2 regions of the Nitrogeniibacter aestuarii genome follow, and region 2 is predicted to be linked to the other one. Evidence: predicted binding sites of a transcription regulator. Region 2 holds the regulator's gene; the other holds the start of a gene.

Region 1 (7,250 bases), 160 kb from region 2:
TCCACCAGGATGGTCTTGTCGGCGATCCAGTGGCCTGCCAGTTCCACTCGCGTCCATTCATCGACAGTATCGATGTCTGCCGGTTGGACTGGGGCTTCCGACCGGGCCACCTCCAGCCGCTCGCCCAGTGCAATCTTCTCTTCCGCACGTCGCGTCTGCCACAGCCCCAGCTGAACGGTGAGAATGCACAGGAGAATGCCGACGACAAAGGGCAGCCAATCCATCACGCGCCGCAAGCACCGCCCCCAAAACTGCGCATCACTGGGCTAAACTGCCCGGAGACTATCGAGGGGACACACATGCGAATCGTCGTCATTCTGTTGCTTCTTCTGATCCTGCTCAGCCTGGGCTCAGCCCTGACCTTTCTGTTCCGCGACCGGGGCAAGGGCACGGAGCGAACCGTTCGGGCACTTACCTTCCGTGTGGGTCTTTCCATCGGCCTGTTCTTGCTGTTGATGCTTGGTTACGGTACTGGCCTCATCCAGACCCGACTCTGATCGATCTCGGTTTCTCGTCTATCGACCGGCCGCCCTCGGGCGGCCGGTTTCATTCCTTGCGGTGAGTTACAGCCAGTAGACCACCACGAAGAGGAAGAGCCACACCACATCCACGAAGTGCCAGTACCACGCGGCCGCTTCAAAGGCGAAGTGGTGTTCCTTTGTAAAGTGCCCCTTCATCGCGCGGAACATCATGACCAGCAGCATGATGGCGCCGATCGTGACATGCATCCCGTGAAAACCGGTGAGCATGAAGAACGTGGAACCGTAGATGCCGGTGGTCAGCTTCAGGTTCATCTCGCTGTAAGCATGCATGTACTCATAGACCTGAAAGCACATGAAGATCGCGCCGAGGATCACGGTGATGGCCAGGCCCGAAATCAACTGGCCGCGATTACCTTTCATCAGCCCCCAATGGGCCCAGGTCAGCGTCGCGCCCGAGGTCAGCAGAATGAGCGTGTTGATCGCCGGGATACCCCATGCACCCATGGGCGAGAAGCTTTCGACTGCGTTCGGCCCGGCGGTTGGCCAGGCCGACTGGAAACCCTGCCACAGCAAGGCTTCGTTATCGCCCGAAGACAGCGATGGCACCGAAATGACCCGCACGTAGAAAAGCACGCCGAAGAAGGCGGCGAAGAACATCACTTCGGAGAAGATGAACCAGCCCATGCTCCAGCGGAACGACGCATCCACGTTCTTGCCGTACTGGCCGCTTTCGGATTCCTTGATCACCTGCCCGAACCAGCCGAACAACATGTAGATCAGGGTGGCCAGACCGAGGAAGAACACCAGCTGGCCCGGGCCCACCTTGTTCAGCCACATGACGGCACCCGCCCCGATGCACAGCAGGGCAAAGGAACCAAAGATGGGGAACTTGGAAGGTTCCGGTACGAAGTACTTCTCGACGGCTTGACTCATAGGGATGCTCTCCCGGCTTGATGCCAAAACGAAAGTTTCATTTCCCGCTCGGTGGTCAGGCGCCGACCACGAAGCGTACGAATGCGACGATACTCAACACGAAAATCACGCCCGCCAGCACCCCCGCCACAATCACTGCCACAGGGTTGAGCGACGCAGCATCCTCCTGATACGCGCGCTTCTTGCGCACGCCCAGAAACGACCACATCACCGCCCGCATGGTGGCGAAAAAGCTTGCGCGCCTGACTGGCTCGGTCATATCAACTCCTGTCACCCGGTGCCGGCTTCTCCGCGCGGGTGCCCGCGATCTCGAAGAAGGTGTACGACAGAGTGATCGTGTGCACATCTTCAGGCAGTGAGGGATCCACCACGAAGACCACCGGCATGACCCGCTTCTCACCCGCCTTGAGCGTCTGGCGTTCGAAGCAGAAGCAGTTGATCTTCTTGAAGTAGTTCCCGGCAATCTGGGGGCCGTAACTGGGCACGGCCTGGCCGGTGACCGCCTCATCCTTGGTGTTGGTGACTTCGTATTCGACGGTCACCAGCTCGCCGGGATGAATCTCCACCGAGCCCTGCACGGGACGGAAGGTCCAGGCCATGTCGTGCACGTTGGAGTCGAACTCGACCACCAGCGAACGATTGCGATCAACCTGTGTATTGACCACCTCATCGGGCTGCAGGATGTTGCGCAGCCCGGTGACCTGGCAGATCGCTTCGTAGAACGGCACCAATGCAAACCCGAAGCCGAACATCGCCACGGCGGCAATGCCCAGTCGGAGCATCAGGCGTTTGTTTTCGTTGGCGGGATCGCTCATCGGCCCAGCAGTGCTGTCTTGACCATGATGCCCACGAAGAAGACGAGCACGATGGACAGCAGGATCAGTCCGGTTCTGCGATTTCCCTGGCGATTGGTCATCGTGCTCGCTCCTTTACCCTATTACTTCACGACCGGCGGGGTTTCGAAGGTGTGGTGCGGTGCCGGCGACGGCACGGTCCACTCCAGCCCCTCGGCGTCTTCCCAGACCTGGGCCGATGCCTTCTTGCCGCCGCGCACGCACTTGACCACTACCACGATAAACAGCAGCTGGGTCAGGCCGAAGCCGAAAGCGCCGACGGATGCAATCGCGTTGAAGTCTGTGAATTGCAATGCATAGTCCGGAATCCGGCGCGGCATGCCGGCCAGCCCCAGGAAGTGCATCGGGAAGAAGGTGATGTTGAAGAAGATGATCGACGACCAGAAGTGGATCTTGCCGAGCGTCTCCGAGTACATATGGCCGGTCCATTTCGGCAGCCAGTAGTACGCCCCGGCAAACAGCGCGAACAGCGAGCCGGCCACCAGCACATAGTGGAAGTGCGCCACCACGTAGTACGTGTCCTGCACCTGGATGTCGATCGGTGCGATCGCGCAGATCAGGCCGGTGAAGCCGCCCATGGTGAACACGAAGATGAAGCCCGTGGCCCACAGCATGGGGGTTTCGAAGGTCATGGAACCGCGCCACATGGTGGCCACCCAGTTGAACACCTTCACGCCCGTGGGCACGGCGATCAGCATGGTCGCGTACATGAAGAACAGCTGCGTGGCTGCCGGCATGCCGGTGGTGAACATGTGGTGCGCCCAGACCACGAAGGACAGGATCGCGATGGACGCCGTGGCGTACACCATCGAGGCGTAGCCAAACAGCGGCTTGCGGGCAAAGGTCGGGATGATCTGACTCACGATGCCGAAGGCCGGCAGAATCATGATGTAGACCTCCGGGTGACCGAAGAACCAGAACACGTGCTGATACAGCACCGGGTCACCACCACCGGCGGCATTGAAGAACGCCGTGCCGAAGTGACGATCCGTCAGGATCATGGTCACCGCCCCGGCCAGCACCGGCATCACGGCAATGAGCAGGTAGGCGGTGATCAGCCAGGTCCAGCAGAACAGCGGCATCTTCATGAGCGTCATGCCCGGTGCGCGCATGTTCAGGATGGTCACCACGATATTGATGGCGCCCATGATGGAACTGATACCCATGATATGGACCGCGAAGATGGTCAGGTCCATGCCCATGCCCATCTGCACCGACAGCGGGGCATACAGCGTCCAGCCCGCGGCAGTGGCACCGCCCGGCACGAAGAAGGAACCGATGAGCAGCAGCGCCGCCGGGGGCAGCAGCCAGAAGCTCCAGTTGTTCATGCGCGCAAAGGCCATGTCGGAGGCGCCGATCATGAGCGGCAACATCCAGTTCGCAAAGCCCACAAAGGCCGGCATGATCGCGCCGAACACCATCACCAGGCCATGCATGGTGGTGAGCTGGTTGAAGAATTCGGGCTGCACGATCTGCAGGCCCGGCTGGAACAGCTCGGCACGGATTGTCAGCGCCATCACACCCCCGGAGAGGAACATGATGAAGCTGAAAATCAGGTACATCGTGCCGATGTCCTTATGGTTCGTCGTGGTGATCCAGCGCATCAACCCGGTGGGGCCGTGGTGGTGGTGATCATCATGGACGTGGTCGGGGGTCACAGCAGACATTCTGTTGTCCTCCTTGGGCGATCAGTTGCGCGCGGCCGCAACATCGGCCGGCTGAATCACATCGCCCGCAGTGTTGCCCCAGGCGTTACGCGTGTAGGTGATGACGGCGGCCAGTTGGGCGTCGTCGAGCATGTTGCCGAAGGCGGCCATGGCCGTTCCGGGGCGACCGTGCATCACGGTATTGAGTTGCTCGCCCACCGGCCCATTGACCACTGCCGAACCATCCAGCGCCGGGAAGGCCGGGGGCAAGCCCTTGCCATCCGCCTGGTGGCACGCCGCACAATTGGCGTTGAACACCTTCTCGCCTGTGGCGACCAGATCACCCTTGTCCCAGACCTTGGCGTTGCCCTCGGCAGCGGCCTCGGCCTTTTCGGCATGCGTCTTCACCCAGGCGGTGTAATCAGCATCCGAGACCACATGCACTTCGATCGGCATGAAGCCGTGGTCCTTGCCGCACAGTTCGGCACAGTTGCCACGGTAGATGCCTTCTTTCTCGGCACGGAACCAGGTATCGCGAATGAAGCCCGGAATCGCATCCTGCTTGACCCCGAAGGCGGGCACCCACCAGGCGTGGATCACGTCATTGGCCGTGGTCAGAATACGGATCTTCTTGCCCACCGGCACGACCAGCGGCTCATCGACTTCGAGCAGGTAGCTGTCACCCTTCTCGGCATTGCCATTGATGGCTTCCTGAGAGGTCGACAGATTCGAGATCAGGCGGATTCCTTCGCCCTCGCCCTTGATGTAGTCGTAACCCCATTTCCACTGATAACCGGTGGCCTTGATGGTGATGTCGGGGTTCGACGTATCCTTCATGGAGATCACCGTCTTGGTGGCCGGATAGGCCATGCCAAGCAGGATCAGCACGGGCACCACGGTCCACACGATCTCGACAGTGGTGTTTTCGTGAAAGTGTGCAGCCACCGCCCCTTTGGACTTGCGGTGCTTGAACACTGACCAGAACATGACACCGAAAACCCCGATGAAGATCACCAGACAGATGATCAGCATCAGCGTGTGCATGTTGTAGATCTGTGAAGCCACTTCGGTGACCGGCGTCTGCAGATTGACGCCGTTCTTCTCCACGGCCAGCGCAGACGCGCTGAGCGATGCGAGCCCCGTGGTTACTGCAGTTCGAGCAAACAAGCTCATGTGCAACCCCCATCCTGGTCTTTGAGGGACGCAAAAGAACACAACCATCGAGCCTACGCTCCGCTACTGCATCTCCTTGGGGCGTGGACAATCCGGTCGTGACAATGCGCCAGTCGCGAACTCCCTAGGGCCCGGAACCCGCTATATCTAGTGGTTTGGCGCGGCCGGAACCTCTGCGGCATAGTGCCACACCCATTTTCAGGGTCGCAAGGCTTTTTTTGATTTAAATCAATATGTTGCAGCGCAAAATCGCATAGGCAAAAAAACACCCTGCCGCAAGGAGCGTTACATTTACCGTAACGTTTTCTGCCTCAATCGCTTTGGCCGCATAGGATCCAGCAAGCGCGCCGACTCGGGCGCCGCATGCGGTCAGCGTGCCCGCCTCGGATGGCGGGTGATCGAATCAGTCGGTGGCGAGCCGACGTTTAATGCGACGCATCACGGCGCCGAGGATCGGCACCTTTTCATACAGGCTTTCAGCCGGGTCCCAGTAATCGCGATGATCGACAACCTTGCCATTGTCATCAAACGAAACGCGCGATGCGCCCTCGATGCACCCACCGCTGCCCGCCTCGCCCCAGTGCATCGTCCACAGCAGAACCCCGGCATCACCATCGTCGAAACACCGGGTCACTTCGAAGTGCGGGGATTCGACCTGCACGAACATGTGCTCGAAGATGCGCTCGATGTGCGCGACGCCCACCACGTCGTTGAATGGGTCCTTGAACCGGGCGTCGGCCGCATAGAAGGCGGTGATGCTCGACAACTTGTCCGCCGTGAGCGACTCGTAGAAGCGGGCCAGGGCATCGATGGGCCGTGCAGTGGTCATAAGCCAGTCACCTTCTTGATCAGCTTGAAGTACGCCCCGCGCGGAAGCCACTGAAGCAGCTTGAGCACGCGCGAGAAGCGCTTCGGGAAATGGATCTCGAAACGCCCGCGGGCCATGCCCTCGAGGATGGCTTGGGCCGCCTCTTCAGGCCGCATCAATGCGGGCATCTCGAAGTCATTGTCGGCAGTCAGCGGGGTTTCCACGAAACCGGGGTTGACCAGGTACACATCGACGCCCTTTTCCCTGACATCCATGTACAGCGTTTCGGCGAAATTGATGAGGGCCGCCTTGGTCGGACCATAGGTGCACGCCTGAGGCAAGCCCCCGTACCCCGCAACACTGGCCACCAGCGCAACACCGCCCCCACCCCGGCCCAGAAAGTCCGGCAACACGGTGGCGACGCCGCGCATGGTCGCCACCAGATTGGTCTCGACCGTCCTGGTGATCTCCTCGTCAGTTAGCTCCCACGCCCGGGTGGGCTTGTAGGCGCCCGCCAGAAACACGACCAGATCACAACGATCCCAGCGCTTGCCAATGCGTGCCCAGGCGTCTGCATAGCCATGGGGCTCGGTAACGTCGAAGGGCACAACCAGGGCGCCACCCAGCGACCCGGCCACGGCCTCAAGCTTGTCCTTGCTGCGCGCACTGAGGGCGAGTTCCGCCCCCGCATCCGCCAGCGCCCGGGCAAGCGCCTCACCGATGCCGCTCGATGCGCCGATGAGCCAGACGCGCTGGCCGTGCCAGTCCGATCGTTTGCGATTCAGACTCATGGCGATGCCTCGCTCCGACGGGTGAAGCTCAAAGTGACTTCGCCAAGATGGAAACCGAACTTGCTCATCTCCGAGCGATTGAGCATCACCTTGTCGTCGACGAGATACATCCAGTCATCGAAGTCCACGTGGTACACCTTGCCGTCCACCGGCAGGGCCATCACGTACTTCCACCGGAACGCATTCCCACGCGCCTGGCCCTCGGCCACGCCCACCACATCACCGGCCGTGCCGGTGTAGCGACCATCGCCATGGGCAGTGAGCGTCCACACCCGCCGCTGGGTAGAGCCATCATCGTAGGTGAATCGCTCATCGAGCGTGCCGACAGGCCCCTCCCATTTGGCATCGATCACCACGTGAAAGCGCTTGATCACCTTGCCACTGCGATCCTGGAACATGCCCCAGGCGTCAAGCGTACCCTTGAAGTAGTCCTCCAGCACCAGCGGTGGCGTGGTGTCTCGATAATCCTCAATGGTGGTGCTGCAGCCACTGATGCCCAGCACGCCGAGCACCGCGCAGATCCATTTCGTCATGATTTCGCTCCCAATTGATGGCGCCAGTGC
Region 2 (7,250 bases):
ACCGGCAGCGACGGCGGCGTCGCGCCAAGACCGACCTGACGCTGAGCCTGTGGCGCCAGGCCATGAGCTGCGTCCTGCTCGGGGGGGGGCTGTCACTGCTTGTCCTGCTGGGGGAAAACGATCCACGCATCAGCGTGGCGGCCGGTGTGCTGGTGCTGTACGGGGCGTTCGTGTCGCTGATTGCAGGCATGCTCTACAAGATCGTGCCCTTCATCCTCTGGCTGTTCCTGCAGCCGCGCCTGTCACAGGTGCCGCCCATGACGCGCATGCTCAATCAGCCGCTCATGCGCTGGCATTGGTGGGTGCATTCCGGTGGGCTGGTGATGGCCGGACTGGCCGCTTTCTGGAGCCCGATGGGGCTGGGGGCAGGGGTTGCCATCGGTGCGGCCAGCCTGCTCCTGCTGGCCCAGCTCATGCGCGTCGGGCGTCATGCCCAGCGCGCACTGGCGACGCTCTCTCAGCCGTCGTAGCGGCTGAGTTTGGCCACGTCATGCAACATGATCTGCTTGCCCTGGACCGTGATGAGCTTGTTTTCCGACAGATCGTGGAAAACCCGCGAGAGCGTTTCGGGCGTGAGATTGAGGCGGGAGGCAATCACCTGCTTGCTGGTGGGCAGATCGATGGTTTGCTCGCCTTCCTGACACGGGGCCGCATGCGATTGCTGAAGCAGATAGCCAATCACACGCTGGGTGCTCGAGCGCAGGGAATAGGATTCCACGTCGCGTACCATGCTGTGCAGCCGGATGGCCATACCGGCGAGCATGCGCCGGGCAAACCCGGCATCGTGCTCGATCTGATCGAAAACAGCCTCGCTGCTCACGTGCAGCAACAAGGTGTCGCCCAGGGATTCAGCGAAAACGGGGTAGGGCCGGTCCATGAACATCACCGCTTCGCCAAAGCTCTGATGCGCACCCAGAATCTCGACCACCTTCTCATTGCCCTGCGGCGAGGAGAAGGCGAGTTTCATCTGGCCAAAGATGACGTAATAAAACCCTTGGGGGTGGTCGCCACGCTGGAAGAGCATTTCGCCCTTCTTCAGACGTTTCTCGCGCGTGTTCTCTGCAATCTGCTCGATGTCCTCGGCCGACATGGCACTGAACAAGGGCATGCGGCTGAGCAGCCCGGGGATGTCGATCTTGTTTTGGCTCATGGGTCCAACCTTTGTTGATCCGCGAGACTCTAACACGCGGGATTGATCTCTATTTTGATCTTGTTTAACTCACTGACTGTGCCTGAAAAACATGACTGATGCACCCGCCCAACGAATGATCCTCTTCGCAACACCGCATCGAGGAATGTTTTTCACCGGCATGCTACAGAGCGTGCTGGTGATGTTGCCCTGGTGGATCGAGCTGGTCTTGCGCACGCGCGACGGGGGGCTTGACTGGCCATGGCCTGCCGTGTGGTGGCATGCATTGATGCTCATTTACGGGGTGTTCCCGTTCTTCATCTTCGGGTTCTTGTTGACCGTCATACCGCGCTGGCAGAATCAGCCGGATCTTCCGCGCCGTGACTACGCATGGATCTGGGTGGCGCTGACCACCGGGTGGCTGTTGCTTTACGCCGGCTTCGTGGTCCCGGCGCTGCGTGTGGGGGGGCTGCTCGTGGTTGCGTGTGGGTGGGCTGGCGTGTGCGTGCGTTTGCTGCCGATTGCACTTCTCCCCGGACGCGGGCGCCTGCATGCCATGCCCGCGTGGCTGGCGCTCTTTGCCGGCTGGGTGGGCTGGGTCTTGCTGATTGGAATGGCGCTAGATGGAGATGGTCGTTGGGCTCTGTGGGCCATCGACATCGGATTGTTTGCGTTCCTGCTGCCGATCTTTCTGTGCGTGTGTCACCGCATGGTGCCTTTCTTCTCGAACTCGGTACTGCCCGATTACCAGATGGTTCGCCCGGCCTGGGCGCTGTGGGTGCTGCTGGCCGGTGCCGTCCTCCACGGTCTGCTGAACCGGATGGATCTGGCGGCGTGGCGCTGGCTTGTTGATCTGCCGATGGCGGTGCTCGGGCTATGGCTGAGCTCGCAGTGGCGTCTGTTCGACAGCTTTAAGGTGAAGCTGCTGGCCATGCTGCATGTGGGCTTTGCCTGGTTCTGGATCGGCATGGCCTTGTTCGGGCTTCAGTCCCTGCTGCCGTGGTTCGGCATCAGTGCCCTGGGCCTGGCACCGGTGCACGCGCTGGTCATCGGCATGTTTTCGGTACTGGTCATCGGCATGGTCTCGCGGGTCACTTTGGGGCACTCGGGCGCGCCACTGGCTGCCGACGGGCTCACCTGGTATCTGTGCTGGGCGCTGCAGCTGGTGGTCGTTGTCCGCATTCTGGCCGAGTTGATGCCGGGGCGTTCCCTGTGGCTGGTGGCGGCCTCGACCGGGTGGCTGTGCGTGTTTGTGCTGTGGACTTTGCGGTATCTTCCAAGCTTTGTCCGTCCGCGCGTGGATGGAAAAGCCGGATAGGAAACTAACGATGTACATGGCCTTGAAACACCTGCACATGACATGCGTCGCATTGAGCCTGCTGGGCTTTGTGGTCCGTGGGTTCTGGATGATGACGGAGGCGCCGCAGCTCAAGGCGAAGCTCAGTCGCGTATTGCCGCACGTGGTCGATACGGTACTGCTGGGGAGTGCGATCGCGCTCGTGAGTTACTACGACGCGGTGCCCGACTGGGTGTGGGCGAAGGTGGTCGGCTTGCTCATCTACATCGTCCTCGGTACCGTAGCACTGAAGCGTGGGAAAACGCGCCAGGTACGGATCGCTGCATTCGTGCTGGCCTTGATCACGTTTGGCTGGATCGTGTCGGTGGCGCTCAGCAAGTCATCCGCCGGCTTCTTCGCTTGAGTTTCGGAGTCTAAAAGAGCATGACCGAATCGCTCATTCCTGTGGCGCCGGCCTTGGACGAACCGCTTGAAATCCTGTCCGCCTGCCACGGGCGGGTGAGGGCGAATCTTCAGACGCTGGACCGGCTCATTCGCTGGCTGCCCGATCACGGCGCTGACAAGGATGCGCAGCAGGCGGCAATCAATGTCATGCGCTACTTCAACCTCGGTGCGATGAACCATCACCAGGATGAAGAAGAGGATTTGTTCCCGGTGCTGCTCGAACGCTGCCCGGCGAATGTCCGCCAGCGCATCCGGCGCCTGGTTGCCTGGATCAAGGACGACCATCGCGCGCTGGAAGCCACCTGGGCGCAACTGCGTGAGCAGCTTGTGATGGTGGCGTCGGGTGACAGTGATCAGCTCGACGCAGACGTGGTGGCAAATTTTTCGGCGCAGTACCTCAATCACCTCGATCGGGAAGACAACGAGCTGTTTCCGCTGGCAGCCAATATTCTGACCGACGCGGACATCCGTCAGATGAGCGAGCGGATGCGGGCACGGCGAACCGGTAGCCATCAATGAAAACGGGCGCCAGAGGCGCCCGTTTTCATTGATTGAGGCTCAATCAGGCACTCGACTGATTGTTGAGCAGGGCCTTGAGGCCATCGATATCCAGGATCTTGATGTGTTTTTGCTGCACCGAAATCAGCCCCTGATCCTGGAAACGGGAGAAGGCCCGAGATACGGTCTCCAGCTTCAGACCGAGGTAGGAGCCGATTTCGTCGCGCGTCATGCGCAGGTGGAATTCGGCTGCGGAGAAACCGCGTGCAGTGAAGCGCTGTGACAGGTTGATCAGGAACGCTGCCAGGCGCTCCTCGGCACGCATGGACCCGAGCAGCATCATGACGCTGTGATCGCGCACGATCTCGCGGCTCATCACCTTGTGAAACTGGTGTTGAAGTGACTCGACCTCCCGTGACAGCTCTTCGAGCTTGTCGAAAGGAATGATGCACACTTCACTGTCTTCGAGCGCCTGCGCATCGCAGGTATGGTTCTCGGTGCTGATGCCATCCAGACCCAGAATCTCGCCGGACATCTGGAAGCCGGTGACCTGATCCCGCCCGTCCTCGAAGAGCACGTTGGTCTTGAAAGACCCGGAACGCACAGCGTAAATGGCCTCGAAATGATCGCCGGCGCGGTAGAGGTGCTGGTGACGCTTCACCTTTCGACGGCTGCCGATGAGTTCATCAAGCTGCTCGATCTCGCCGTTCTCGAGTCCAAACGGCAGGCATAACTCCTGCAGATTGCACTGGGAACAGGCGGTTTTCAGGTCCGCTGCCGTGACCTTGATGATGGCGCCGCGTTGCATTCAGCTCTCTCTCCGTCTTACTTCCAGTTGCTTGTTCCGGGGCTGTCCGGCAAGCCCCGTTGATCCACGTCAACTCAGTTGGGGCGGGTTTTTGAGATGGTAGGCTCCAATCGAGGAAGCCGCAAATCATGGACAACCAGAAAGAACTTGTATTCGACCCGAACCTGATCCGCAAATTCGACGTCAATGGCCCACGCTACACGTCGTACCCGACAGCGGACCGCTTCGTCGAAGCCTTCAATGCCGACGCGCTAACCGATTGGCTTGGACAGCGCGCGGGCGGGGGGTTGAGCCGACCCTTGTCATTGTACTTCCACATTCCGTTCTGCAACACCATTTGCTACTACTGTGCCTGCAACAAGATCATCACCAAGGACCACAGTCGTTCCGCCAAGTATCTGAAATACCTGGCGAAAGAAGTGGCCATGCAAGCGGCTGCCCTTAATGGAAGCCGGGAGGTGATCCAGCTCCATCTGGGCGGTGGTACGCCCACTTTCCTGTCGCATGACGAAATGCGCGAGCTCATGACCATCGTGCGACAGCATTTCACGCTGTTGCCCGACGGCGAATATTCGATCGAGGTGGACCCGCGCAAGGTCGACTACGCCACCGTGGCGATGCTCGCAGAAGCAGGTTTCAATCGTATGAGCATCGGCGTGCAGGATTTCAACATCGATGTTCAGCGAGCGGTCAATCGGGTACAGAGCTTCGACGAGACCAAGCTCGTGCTTGATGCCGCGCGCGAAACGGGTTTTCAGTCGATCAGCATGGACCTGATCTACGGCTTGCCCAAACAGAATGTGATCAGCTTCAATCGCACACTGCAGCAGGTGCTTGAACTGTCACCCGACCGCATTTCACTCTACAGCTACGCTCACCTGCCAGGGCTGTTCAAACCCCAGCGGCGCATCGACGCGGCCGACATGCCCAGTGCCGACACCAAGCTCCAGATCCTTCAACTGGCCATTCGCCGGCTGACCGAGGCGGGCTACGTCTACATCGGCATGGATCACTTCGCCAAGCCGGACGATGAACTGGCCATCGCCCAGCGCCAGGGCCGGTTGCATCGAAACTTTCAGGGCTACAGCACGCACGCCGAATGTGACCTGCTGGCCTTCGGTGTGTCGGCCATCGGCAAGATGGGCCCAACGTATTCACAGAACGTGAAAACGCTCGACGAGTATTACGACGCCCTCGATCAGGATCGCCTGCCTGTGCTGCGCGGTATCGAGGCGACCCAGGACGATCTGCTGCGCCGTTCGATCATTCAGGCGTTGATGTGCCACTTCGAGCTGTCGATTCCTGCGCTCGAACAGGCGCACATGATCGATTTCAAGAGTTACTTCGCGGCCGAACTCGAAGACCTCCGCGCCATGGCCAAATCGGGCCTGGTGACCGTGGGTGACGAGTGGCTCACCGTCGAGCCTGCCGGGCGCCTGCTGGTGCGTGGCATTGCCATGGTTTTCGACAAGTACCTGCGCGCCGATCGCGAACGGGCCCGCTACTCCAAGGTGATCTGACGCTGGGGCAGGTCGCGTGCTAGGCTCGCGGCCTGTCGTCTCGTTCTGATGTCCCATGCCCGAAACCGGTTACTTCGCTGTCTTTCTCATTGGCCTGCTCGGTGGAACGCACTGCGTCGCCATGTGCGGCGGGATTGTGGGCGCGCTGACCGTTCAGATCCCCGGGCAGGTCAAGCGCCAGTGGCCGATCCATCTCACCTATAACCTCGGCCGCATCACCACGTATACGGCGCTCGGGGCCCTGCTCGGGGCCATCGGCTCGGTGGGCTTGTTGTTTGACAACTTTCTGCCGGTCCAGATGACGCTGTATGTGCTCGCCAACGTCATGCTCGTGGCACTCGGCCTGTACCTCACCGGTTTCACCAAGTTGCTGGCTCCCATCGAAAAAGCAGGGCATGGCATCTGGAAGCGTGTTCAACCACTCACCCGGCGTTTCCTGCCGGCGCGTGGGCCAGCGCAAGCCTTTCCGCTCGGATTGCTGTGGGGGCTGATTCCGTGCGGGCTCATCTACTCGGTGCTTGCCACTGCACTGGTCACCGGGTCGGCGGCCCGAGGGGCAGGGTTGATGCTGGCCTTCGGTCTTGGCACCTTGCCCAACCTGTTGCTGGCCGGCATGTTGCTCAAGCGTCTGAGAGGTATCACGCGCAATACTTGGGTGCGCACGGGCTCCGGCATTCTCGTCCTGGCGTTTGGCGTCTATGGCCTGATCAACGCCCCGACGCTGGGTGCGGCCTTGTGGAGTGGGGTGGTCTGCCACACCTGAAGGGAAAGGGCACTGCGGCGCACGACATGGAAAGGCGCGCTATCATGTCTATATTCAGTTTCTCTAATGGAGTAAGCCGTGGCCAAAACCAGTCATGACCTCGTCGTCGAGGCCAAATCCAAGATCAAGGAAGTGTCCGTGGTCGACGCCCGCGAAATGATCCAGAGCGGCGCGGTCGTGCTCGATGTGCGCGAACCTGGCGAATTCGAGAACGGGCATGTACCGGGCGCCATCAACTTGCCGCGCGGTCTGCTGGAATTCAAACTGGCCGCCACCCCCGAACTCAATCAGCCGGACACACCCATTGTGGTCTACTGCAAGACCAGCGGTCGCTCTGCGCTGGCCGTGGCAACCCTGGCGGACATGGGCGTGACCAATACCGTGAACATGGGTGGCGGCTACGATGCCTGGGCCGAAGCGGGTTATCCGACCGACAAGCCGCCCGCAATCGATTACAACTGATCGGCCGGCTCGTCCGGATGGGCGAGCGTATGCAGGATGGGGCAGGGCTGGGCCTCGCTGCCATGCGCGCAGCAGATCACCAGCTCGGCCAGGGCCTGCTTCATGGACTGGAGTTGTTCGATCTGCGCTTCGATGCGGATCAGTTTTTCAGAGGCGATCTGTCTGGCCAGCGTGCGGTCCTCGTGCTCGTCGAGATCCAGCAGCTCGGCAATCTCGTCGAGCGAAAATCCCAAGGCCTGAGCGCGCTTGACGAAGCGCAGGCGGGAGAGCACGTTCTGGTCGTAGCGGCGGATGCTGCCGCCGGGTAGCGCCGGCGTGGGCAGCAGACC

Evidence for each region. The regulator FNR, encoded in region 2, switches genes on or off when oxygen is low (the NO sensors DNR and NnrR bind a similar motif). The targets are predictions, from matches to a motif close to TTGANCTAGNTCAA.
Region 1: the regulator FNR is predicted to act here: its motif matches at 5,307-5,320, upstream of coxB (cytochrome c oxidase subunit II).

The regions. Positions count from the first base shown of each region.
Region 1 is NZ_CP071321.1:1,269,921-1,277,170, reverse strand. It holds gene J0W34_RS05950 (SURF1 family protein) at 1-224, opposite strand, end outside; gene J0W34_RS05945 (twin transmembrane helix small protein) at 300-497, shown strand; gene J0W34_RS05940 (cytochrome c oxidase subunit 3) at 564-1,415, opposite strand; gene J0W34_RS05935 (DUF2970 domain-containing protein) at 1,471-1,674, opposite strand; gene J0W34_RS05930 (cytochrome c oxidase assembly protein) at 1,676-2,230, opposite strand; gene J0W34_RS05925 (cytochrome oxidase small assembly protein) at 2,227-2,331, opposite strand; gene ctaD (cytochrome c oxidase subunit I) at 2,353-3,936, opposite strand; gene coxB (cytochrome c oxidase subunit II) at 3,958-5,088, opposite strand; gene J0W34_RS05910 (nuclear transport factor 2 family protein) at 5,492-5,917, opposite strand; gene J0W34_RS05905 (SDR family NAD(P)-dependent oxidoreductase) at 5,914-6,687, opposite strand; gene J0W34_RS05900 (DUF3833 domain-containing protein) at 6,684-7,220, opposite strand; gene J0W34_RS05895 (MFS transporter) at 7,217-7,250, opposite strand, start outside.
Region 2 is NZ_CP071321.1:1,427,832-1,435,081, forward strand. It holds gene J0W34_RS06585 (hypothetical protein) at 1-470, shown strand, start outside; gene J0W34_RS06590 (Crp/Fnr family transcriptional regulator) at 458-1,150, opposite strand; gene J0W34_RS06595 (NnrS family protein) at 1,266-2,447, shown strand; gene J0W34_RS06600 (SirB2 family protein) at 2,458-2,829, shown strand; gene J0W34_RS06605 (hemerythrin domain-containing protein) at 2,850-3,389, shown strand; gene fnr (fumarate/nitrate reduction transcriptional regulator Fnr) at 3,433-4,176, opposite strand; gene hemN (oxygen-independent coproporphyrinogen III oxidase) at 4,305-5,696, shown strand; gene J0W34_RS06620 (sulfite exporter TauE/SafE family protein) at 5,752-6,459, shown strand; gene J0W34_RS06625 (rhodanese-like domain-containing protein) at 6,538-6,921, shown strand; gene J0W34_RS06630 (MerR family transcriptional regulator) at 6,912-7,250, opposite strand, start outside.